DNA from 2 places in the Paenibacillus campi genome. Region 2 is predicted to be linked to the other one. Evidence: a T-box and tRNA genes for the amino acid it is inferred to sense, from the RefSeq annotation. Region 2 holds a T-box; the other holds one or more tRNA genes.

Region 1 (4,981 bases), 150 kb from region 2:
AGCACTATTTTACTGTCCGATATTAGCGGCGGCGAATGGATGCTCGGCAATATGGACGATCATGAAAGCGGTACACTTCGTCCGTTTGAAACGGTGATTTACCGTACGATTCAAGCTAACTGACCGTACATTTAAGTGAGCCAATGAGCGTGTAGTACTAACACGATGAAAAGGGGAATCCGTACATGTCGAAGTCGATTCAAAACAAAGCAATGCTCATTACGTATGCCGACAGTCTAGGCAGTCATATGGGCGAGCTGGCGGACATTTTGGACCAGCATTTGGAAGGTGTTATTGGCGGTGTGCATTTGCTGCCATTTTATCCGTCTTCCGGCGATCGTGGTTTTGCGCCAATGGATTACACTCAAGTTGATCCAGAGCTAGGCAGCTGGACAGATGTGCGCCGGATGAGCGACAAATTTTATATGATGTACGATTTTATGATTAATCATATTTCACAGCAATCGGCATATTTTCAAGATTTTTTGGCGAAAAAGGACGAGTCCGAATATGCTGACCTGTTTATTCGGTACAAAGATTTTTGGCCAAATGGCGAGCCGACCGCTGCGGATGTGGACTTGATCTATAAACGTAAACCACGTGCTCCTTATGTGGAAGTGACTTTCCAAGACGGCACACAGGAAAAAGTATGGTGTACATTTGACGAGCAGCAGATCGATCTGGACGTTACGACCGAGACGACCCGTCGTTTTATTCGGGATCATCTAAATTTCCTCGCCGAGCAAGGCGCATCCGTTATTCGTCTGGACGCATTTGCCTATGCTAACAAAAAGATCGGTACTAACTGCTTTTTCGTTGAGCCGGACATTTGGAATATGCTCAAATATGCTGCCGACCTGACCGAAGCGCATGGCGTTGAAGTGTTGCCGGAAATTCACGAGCATTACAGCATCCAGCTCAAAATCGCTGAGCAAGGCTATTATGTGTACGATTTTGCACTGCCAATGCTCGTGCTGCATGCGCTGTATAGCGGACAAACGAATCGTCTGGCACATTGGCTGCACATTTGCCCACGCAAACAGTTCACCACATTGGATACACATGACGGCATCGGTGTCGTCGATGTCAAAGACTTAATGACCGACGAAGAAGCTGAAATGACGCGCGAAAGTCTGTACAGCAAAGGTGCCAATGTGAAAAAAATCTACAGCAGCGAAGCGTACAACAATCTGGACATTTACCAAATTAATTGTACGTACTACTCTGCGCTCGGCAATAATGATCAAGCGTATTTGCTCGCACGTGCGATCCAATGTTTTGCGCCAGGCATCCCGCAAATTTATTATGTCGGCTTGCTGGCAGGGGAAAACGATATCGAGCTGCTGGAACGTACGAAGGAAGGGCGCAATATTAATCGTCACTATTACAGCAAAGATGAAGTGGCACAGCAAGTACAGCGTCCGGTCGTACAAAAGCTGTTTGATCTGCTGCGTTTCCGCAATACGAGTCTAGCATTTGACGGTGAGATTGCGGTGGAGGAAGCTGGCGACAATGTGCTGCATATCACGTGGACGAATAGCGATACAGCAGCTCGCCTGGAAGCGAATTTGAAAACACATGCGTTTACAATTAGCGAGAATCGTGCTGGTGCGGGATGGGTTAAGGTGTTTTAAAGTCTTATTTTTAAAGTGGGAGTAGGGATAAGAAGGGAAGCTCGTCGTGTTGGGGGAAGGCACGATATATACACGATATGTAAAAGTTTGGTTTTGCAGCGAGAAAGGAGCGTGTGTAGTCATACGCTCCTTTTTGTAATGTGCTTATATTCATAAGTGTGTTCACAATCGCAACTTGGTCATAGTAACGGTCGAAAAGATCATGTTGTAGTTGTCAATGAAAGCAGTGGCATATACAGCTTAGTCGGAAGAAGACGAACCATATGAGGAACGATCTGTAAAATAATTTAAAGATGGACACTAGAGCGTGTACGCAAACCTAGCGTTTTGGAGCCTCCCCACTGCGGTACAGAATAAAGGGACGGACGTCCGTCTCACAAGGGAATCTACGAATAGGGAAAGGCGGTAAATTTCCTTGTTCAAAAGTCGTCTGTACTCCTTATTTCCTTCCCACAGTGAAGTGCGGCTCGCAGCTTACGAGTTTGCGTATACGCCTTAAATAATATGGCTGCTGGAAGTAAGCTGAAAACGTCAATTGCTAGGTGAGAGTATACTTGTTTTTGATGAGAAATGCTTGTCGTGATCGGTATTGTGAAGGCTTAGCTTATAATGGGTAAATCGTATAAAAAATTTTGCTTTACAAGTTGAACAATTCGTTATATGATATATTGGTATTCGGCAATCACAGTAGCTATCATCGAATGCAAGCATACATAGTATAGTATGGTAACTAAGGCAACATCTGTGACAGAACTACACTTTAATATTATGCCGGGGTGGCGGAATAGGCAGACGCACAGGACTTAAAATCCTGCGGTAGGTGACTACCGTACGGGTTCGACCCCCGTCCTCGGCATACGTATAAAATCCGCAAAGGTATGGGGTTTACGGACGGTTTCTTCAATAAGAAGGAGCCGTCTTTTTTGTGTATCCATGTAATTATCTGCAAAAATACTACGATACGCTGTTGATTCTTACCTACGTATCTGATGCACATACAAATATTACAACGGAGTATAGAAAGATGCATTTAACGACGCAGTTCCTTACGGAATTACGTCTTTTTTATCTCGCCTTGTCCTATATGCGATGATGTAGCAACGTCATTGAATAGCTATGATATTGCGTTTTAAGGTTGGAAAAATTCAGCCTCATTTTCATATTAGGCTATAATATAAAAACAAAATTTTACGCTTGATTTGTCGATATAGTGTTTATATAGAAACTTGTTAAACTGTGTAGCATATATTCTTAATATCTGTATTTATTTTCAAACTAGAAAAGAGTTGAATATGGATGAGTAAAAGTCTATTAGCAAGCAATAGTGGCTATAATTATTTAACTAAAACATTTAAAATCACTCGTAAAACTACGTTTGAAGAATTAAATGATATAAAAATGATTTTGAAAAAGACTTTTAGCATAGAAGAATTAGGCTTGCTGAAAGACGATTTACAAGGAGAATTTGAAAGTGCAAAAGCAGGCAATACTTTGATTGCTGGATTTGCTATATATGCTACTTTAGGAAATGCTGCGCTTACATTTGCTAGTAATTATTCAGCTAAGGTACAGGAGCAATTGGAAGGAGTAAGCGGTAAAACAGGATACATGTTATCAAGCGCACTCATAGCAAGTTTAGGACTTTTTGCAATAGGAATACTTGCAATGGTTTATTCAAGAAATATTTACTCTAGAGTAAAACGCACAAGTATTTTATGTTCGATGGTGAACAAAATTTATGAGGAGAAGATAGAAGAAGATAAGGTAACAAAAAATATTCAATCTTTAATTATTGCCCAACCTAAAAAATAAGGGGTAACAACCTATAATCCATCAATTGAAAGCGTATCCAAAAATGGTACGATAAACAGAACAGACTACACCACAGGAGGACAATCATGTCAAACCAATCTTACTCCGCTGCATCATTATCTCAATCATCGCAAACGATCCATACCGAACGTGATCTGCAACGCTATGAAACCGGCTACGATGCTTGGCTTTCTTATCTGCCATTACCAACATTCCCGGCTACCGACAATGCAGAAGCATGGGCAAACTGTTGTCGTCATATCCATGTCATCGCCGAGCAACAGCATCCGGTTGTACAGACAGCAGCAAGTGAGCTGGCACGCGGCATTAGCGCGATGCTTGGACAAAGTGTGCAATATAACTATATGACGCCGCACACCGAGGCGAAGTCGGACACTCATACCGCTACACATATGGACACCGATGGCACTGCCAATCCAGAGCCATTCCCTTTTATCGGACAACATACAGGCATTTGGCTCATTCCGTTACATACGCTGATTACACCTACCCCAGCACCTGCATCAGCCCTAACATCAACATCCAACATATCGACACCGAACGCCTACGAACTTCCCGAATGGCTAACTACGATGTACCCACACGCATATGATGATATACAGCAATGTATCGGTTATGGAGAGGCACAAGGTGCTGAAGGTTATGTACTGCGCGCATTGCCGGCTGACAGTAGCGATGCTGTACATAGCGATCGTACTGCACAAGGCGATCATACCTACGCTACTGAAGCAAAAGCGCACGCTCATACTAGCTCTGACGCTATCTCCACTGCTAACATCAACCTCAATACAGCAGGTGCAAGAATCATCATCCTTGCCCCAACCGCGGCAGGGCTGCTGTATGGTGCATTCCATCTGCTGCGCCATCTTGGCACCGGACAGCCGTTGGAACAATTAACTACCGTCAGTCGCCCGGCAAATCGATTACGTATGATCGATCATTGGGACAATGCGGATGGCAGCATTGAGCGCGGTTATGCTGGACCGTCTTTTTTGTATCAACATAATGCGTTTACCCGTGACTGGGATAGACTGCATGATTATGCGCGTCTGCTTGCTTCGGCTAGTTTTAATGCAATTGCGATCAACAATGTGAATGTGCATGCGACAGAGACGTTGTTTATTACCGATGCTTTTTTGCCGGATGTGGCGGAGGTAGCGAATATTTTGCGTCGGTATGCGATTCGGCTTTATTTAAGCGTGAATTTTGCGGCACCGATTGAAGCGGGCGGATTGTCTACGGCTGATCCGCTTGATGAAGCGGTGCGGCGCTGGTGGCAGGAAGCAGCGGCAAATGTGTATCGGTATGTGCCTGATTTTGGCGGTTTTCTGGTGAAGGCGGATTCGGAAAATCGCCCAGGGCCATTTACATATGGGCGTGATCATGCAGATGGAGCGAATATGCTAGCGGCGGCATTAGCACCGTATGGCGGGCAGGTCATTTGGCGTTGTTTTGTGTATAACTGCAAGCAAGATTGGCGCGATCGGACGACAGATCGAGCGCGGGCGGCATAT
Region 2 (4,981 bases):
GCGTATGTTGGATTGCCGAATATCGATAATCGCGGTCGGGAATGGGAGCAGTCTAGCGGCAATTCGTCACATGTGTATGATGTGACAGGCAGAACGACTTCGGCGTTATTTTCCGTTATGAAATTAGTCGGTTTGCGTGAACGGCGCAGAGCACAGTATGAAGCATTGCAGCGCTTTACGAGCATTAGCGATTGGGTCACGTATGAGTTAAGCGGTCAATTGCTGTATGAACCTTCCCAAGCTTGTGAAACGTTGTTATATGATGTCACCGCAGGCGTATGGTCTACCGAAATGTGTGCGCATTTTGGCATCGATCCCGCGGTATTGCCGCCACTCGTACCGTCAGGCACAGTAGTCGGTACACTCACCGCAGATCGTGCAGCCGAGTTGGGATTAAGCGAACACATTCCGGTTGTTATAGGCGGCGGAGACACACAGCTTGCGATCGCCAGCACCGCTGCCCAGCCTGGTGATATTGTGATCGTATCCGGTACGACTACACCGATTGCCAAAGTAAGCTCGCAAGTTGTGCGCGATCCGACGCAAACGGCTTGGATCAATGCCCACACAACGCCAGGACAATGGCTAATCGAGACGAATCCTGGGATTACCGGACTGAATTATCAGCGGCTTAAAGCTATTTTTTATCCAAATGAGAGCTATGCGATCATGGAGCAGGAGATGAGTGAGTTGGGCGATAGTGAGTGTATCGCTGCGCTAGGCGCCTATTTATCGACCGAGAAAAATGCACGGGTACAAGGCGGATTTTTGTTCAATGCTCCGCTTGCGGACAGCTTACGGCGGGCGCATTTTGTGAGAGCGGCATTGTATGAAATTGCCTTTTCGATCAAAGTACAATTTGAACAATTGGTACAGGTAAGTCCACTGGGAAATCCGGTTATTCGTGCATGTGGCGGAGGGCTGCAAAGCAAATTGCTCGTCCAGACATTAGCTGATTTGTTAGGGCGGGAAATACACGTATTACCAGGGTATGAACAGGCATCGATCGCTGGTGCGGTAGCCATATGCAATCATGCACTCGGTTATCGAGATCAAGTAGAACAACAGCAGTCGGTTACAACTTTTATGCCGCAATCTTCCGCTGCGTTGACACAGGATTATGAACAATGGCGACAAGCTCAACAATTTTTCGCTGAGCGAACACAAGCAACAGCTATCGCCATCGCCGTCTCGGATAGTTAACAGTGAATCATATGCAGCAGACGATAAGCAACTGTACATTATAGCATGTTAGCAAGCACAATGACCAAACATAAAAAGGAGTGTAAGTGATGAACATACTGGATCGCGTAGGGATTCCGAAAACACTGGCATGGGGTTATTTGGGCGTGTTGATTTTTATGATGGGCGATGGTTTGGAGGCGGGGTGGCTTAGCCCGTATTTAGTTGAACAAGGCTTAAGTGTACAGGATGCCGGATTGCTATTTACGATTTATGGGGTAACACTAGCGATTGCTTCATGGTTTTCCGGTGTATTTTTGGAAGCATTTGGCGCCAAAAAATCGATGTTGCTCGGCTTTTTATTTTACATTATCGGCACGTCAGCATTTATCGCTTTTGGTGTGTCTACGCTTAATTATCCGATGATGCTGCTGACGTACGCGATTAAAGGATTCGGTTATCCGCTGTTTGCGTATTCGTTTTTGACGTGGATCACTTACCGTAGCCCGCAAAAACGACTGAGTACCGCCATCGGTTGGTTCTGGGTCGCTTATTCCGGCGGTATGTTCGTATTGGGCGCTTATTATTCCAGTTATGCGATTACCCATCTTGGTTATATGCAGACATTATGGAGTGCAGTCGTATTGGCAGCGATTGGCGCGGTGTTTGCATTGCTGCTTAATCGGGATCAATTACCTAAAAAAGCGGGCAATACGCGTGAAACATTGCGTGAGCTGGGCAAAGGTTTAACGATTGTCAAAACGCATCCCAAAGTAGGCTTAAGCGGCATTGTACGTATTATTAACAGTGTCGGTTCGTATGGATTTCCGGTCTTTTTGCCGCTTCATATGGCGCAATATGGTATTACGACGACGACTTGGCTGAACATTTGGGGCACGATTTTTCTCGGCAATATCGTCTTTAATTTATTGTTTGGAATTATCGGTGATAAATTTGGTTGGCGCCAAACGGTGATGTGGTTTGGCGGTGTCGGCTGCGGAATTTTTACCTTGTTACTTTATTATGTACCGGAATGGACGAATGGCAATTTGTGGATCACGACGATTGTCGGTTTTGTGTGGGGCGGGTTGCTCGCAGGGTATGTACCGATCGCTGCACTGGCACCATCCGTATCGGGCGGAAATAAAGGGCCAGCGATGTCGATCGTCAATTTAGGTGCCGGTTTATCCGCATTTATTGCGCCGGCGATTGCCTATGCGTTTATCGGTTCGATTGGCGCGCAAGGGGTTGTATGGGTATTTGCCGTGTTGTATTTTATGAGCGCGATCATTACGCGATTTATTACGACACCAGAAGAAGAAGCCCGTCTGAAAGCAAAAACGAATCTGCGCGGCAAAATCGCGTGATTGTTTTATTGACTTTAGCGGCTAACTTTCCTACAATGAAAATATTGTTACAGCCGGGCAAGTGATGTTCGGATATACGTAATGCTCAGTGAAAAGGAATAGTAATGGCGGCAAGCATGCAATAGAGAGTCGGCGGGTGGTGTAAGCCGATATGATGCCGTAATGAACTCACCTTGGAGATATGGGGCAACGATCTGTGAAACAAGCTCATCGGATAGGATGACCTGAAGTTCCTGATCTTAACCGCATCGGCTTCCTACCGTTATCAGGCAACTAAGTGAGTGAATGGTGAAGCATACCGTTTGCTAACTAGGGTGGTACCGCGAGATCAACCTCTCGTCCCTAGCGATTGTTTACGCTGGGGATGGAGAGGTTTTTTTGTGGTTTACGGACAAGTGCACATACCGCACAGCATGCGTTACAGGCAAGTGCCAATTACGAAGGAGGAACAAGCATGACAGACAATCATACAATTCCACAAGGTTATCGCCCACAGGAGATTGAACCGAAGTGGCAAGGCTACTGGGATCAACACAAAACGTTCAAAACCGAGGATGAGACGAGCAAACCGAAATTTTACGTGATGGATATGTTTCCTTATCCATCGGGGGCAGGTTTGCACGTAGGACATCCGGAAGGTTACACAGCAACCGATATCGTTTCCCGTTATAAACGGATGAAAGGCTTTAATGTACTGCATCCGATGGGCTGGGACGCATTCGGTCTGCCTGCCGAGCAATATGCGATCGATAATGGCGGTCATCCGCGTGAAATTACTAAACAAAACATTAACAATTTCCGCCGTCAAATCAAATCGCTCGGTTTCTCCTACGATTGGGATCGTGAGATTAGCACAACCGACCCGGAATATTACAAATGGACACAATGGATTTTCCTGCAATTGTACAAAAAAGGGCTTGCCTATATCGCTGAAATTCCGGTCAACTGGTGCCCTGCACTCGGTACGGTACTGGCAAATGAAGAAGTGATCGACGGTAAAAGTGAGCGTGGCGGTCATCCGGTCATTCGTCGCCCGATGCGTCAATGGATGCTGAAAATTACCGAGTATGCCGATCGCCTGCTGGATGATTTGGAAGAACTGGATTGGGCGGAAAGCATCAAAGACATGCAGCGCAACTGGATTGGCAAATCGACCGGTGCAGAAGTGAGCTTTGCAATCGAAGGCAGTGACCAGCACATCCGTGTGTTCACGACTCGTCCAGACACATTGTTCGGTGCGACATATTGCGTACTGGCACCAGAACATGCACTGGTGGAACAAATCGTAACTACGGATCAGCAAGCAGCGATCAAAGCGTATCAGGAAAAAGCTTCGCATAAGAGCGATCTGGAACGTACCGATTTGAATAAAGACAAAACAGGCGTATTTACAGGTGCCTATGCGATCAATCCGGTAAATGGCGCGAAACTGCCGATCTGGATTGCCGATTATGTGCTGGCTGCTTACGGTACAGGTGCGATTATGGCTGTACCAGGGCACGATACACGTGACTGGGAATTCGCGCAAAAGTTTGAACTGCCGATCATTGAAGTCGTTGAGGGTGGCGATGTAACCAAGGAAGCTTATACAGGTGAAGGCAAACATGTTAATTCCGGTATGCTGGATGGCATGACGACCGAGCAAGCGATTCCGACTATTATTGAATGGTTGGAACAGCAAGGGAAAGGCGAAGGCAAAACGACCTATCGTCTGCGTGATTGGCTGTTTAGCCGTCAACGTTATTGGGGCGAGCCGATTCCGATTTTGCATTTGGAAGACGGTACAATCAAGCCGGTGTCGGAAGACAGTCTGCCACTGCTGCTGCCTGATCTGGACGAAATCAAGCCTTCTGGTACAGGCGAATCGCCACTGGCAAACGCTACCGACTGGGTGAACACGATCGATCCAGAAACCGGTATGAAAGCGCGCCGTGAAACGAATACGATGCCACAATGGGCAGGTAGCTGCTGGTATTATCTGCGTTATATCGATCCGAAAAACGATCAGGAACTGTGCTCCAAAGAAAAGCTGGACTACTGGCTGCCAGTCGATCTGTATATCGGCGGTGCCGAGCATGCGGTACTTCACTTGCTGTATGCCCGTTTCTGGCACAAAGTGTTGTACGATATCGGTGTTGTACACACGAAAGAACCGTTCCACAAGCTCGTTAACCAAGGTATGATCCTCGGCACAAACAATGAAAAAATGAGTAAATCGCGCGGCAACGTGATTAACCCAGACGATATCGTAAACGAATACGGTGCAGATACATTGCGGCTGTACGAAATGTTTATGGGACCACTGGAAGCGACCAAGCCGTGGAATGAAAATGGCGTGGAAGGCATGTACCGTTTCCTCGGACGTGTATGGCGTCTGTTTATTAGTGAAGACGGCAGCTTGAATCCGAAAATCGTCGCTGACGGTGGCGATG

Evidence for each region. A T-box is a leader RNA that pairs with one kind of tRNA and senses whether it is charged. The one in region 2 lies ahead of leuS (leucine--tRNA ligase), so its partner is inferred to be a tRNA-Leu.
Region 1: it has a tRNA-Leu gene. The T-box ahead of leuS (leucine--tRNA ligase) is inferred to sense a tRNA for this amino acid. The anticodon was not compared.

What each region holds. Positions count from the first base shown of each region.
Region 1 covers NZ_JAXSQZ010000002.1:439,867-444,847, forward strand. Annotated here, with positions in the region: gene U1I11_RS07120 (glycoside hydrolase family 13 protein) at 1-123, shown strand, start outside; gene gtfA (sucrose phosphorylase) at 186-1,634, shown strand; tRNA gene U1I11_RS07130 (tRNA-Leu) at 2,405-2,490, shown strand; gene U1I11_RS07135 (hypothetical protein) at 2,931-3,446, shown strand; gene U1I11_RS07140 (alpha-glucuronidase) at 3,533-4,981, shown strand, end outside.
Region 2 covers NZ_JAXSQZ010000002.1:294,251-299,231, forward strand. Annotated here, with positions in the region: gene U1I11_RS06595 (FGGY-family carbohydrate kinase) at 1-1,203, shown strand, start outside; gene U1I11_RS06600 (MFS transporter) at 1,299-2,549, shown strand; T-box leader at 2,629-2,896, shown strand; gene leuS (leucine--tRNA ligase) at 3,004-4,981, shown strand, end outside.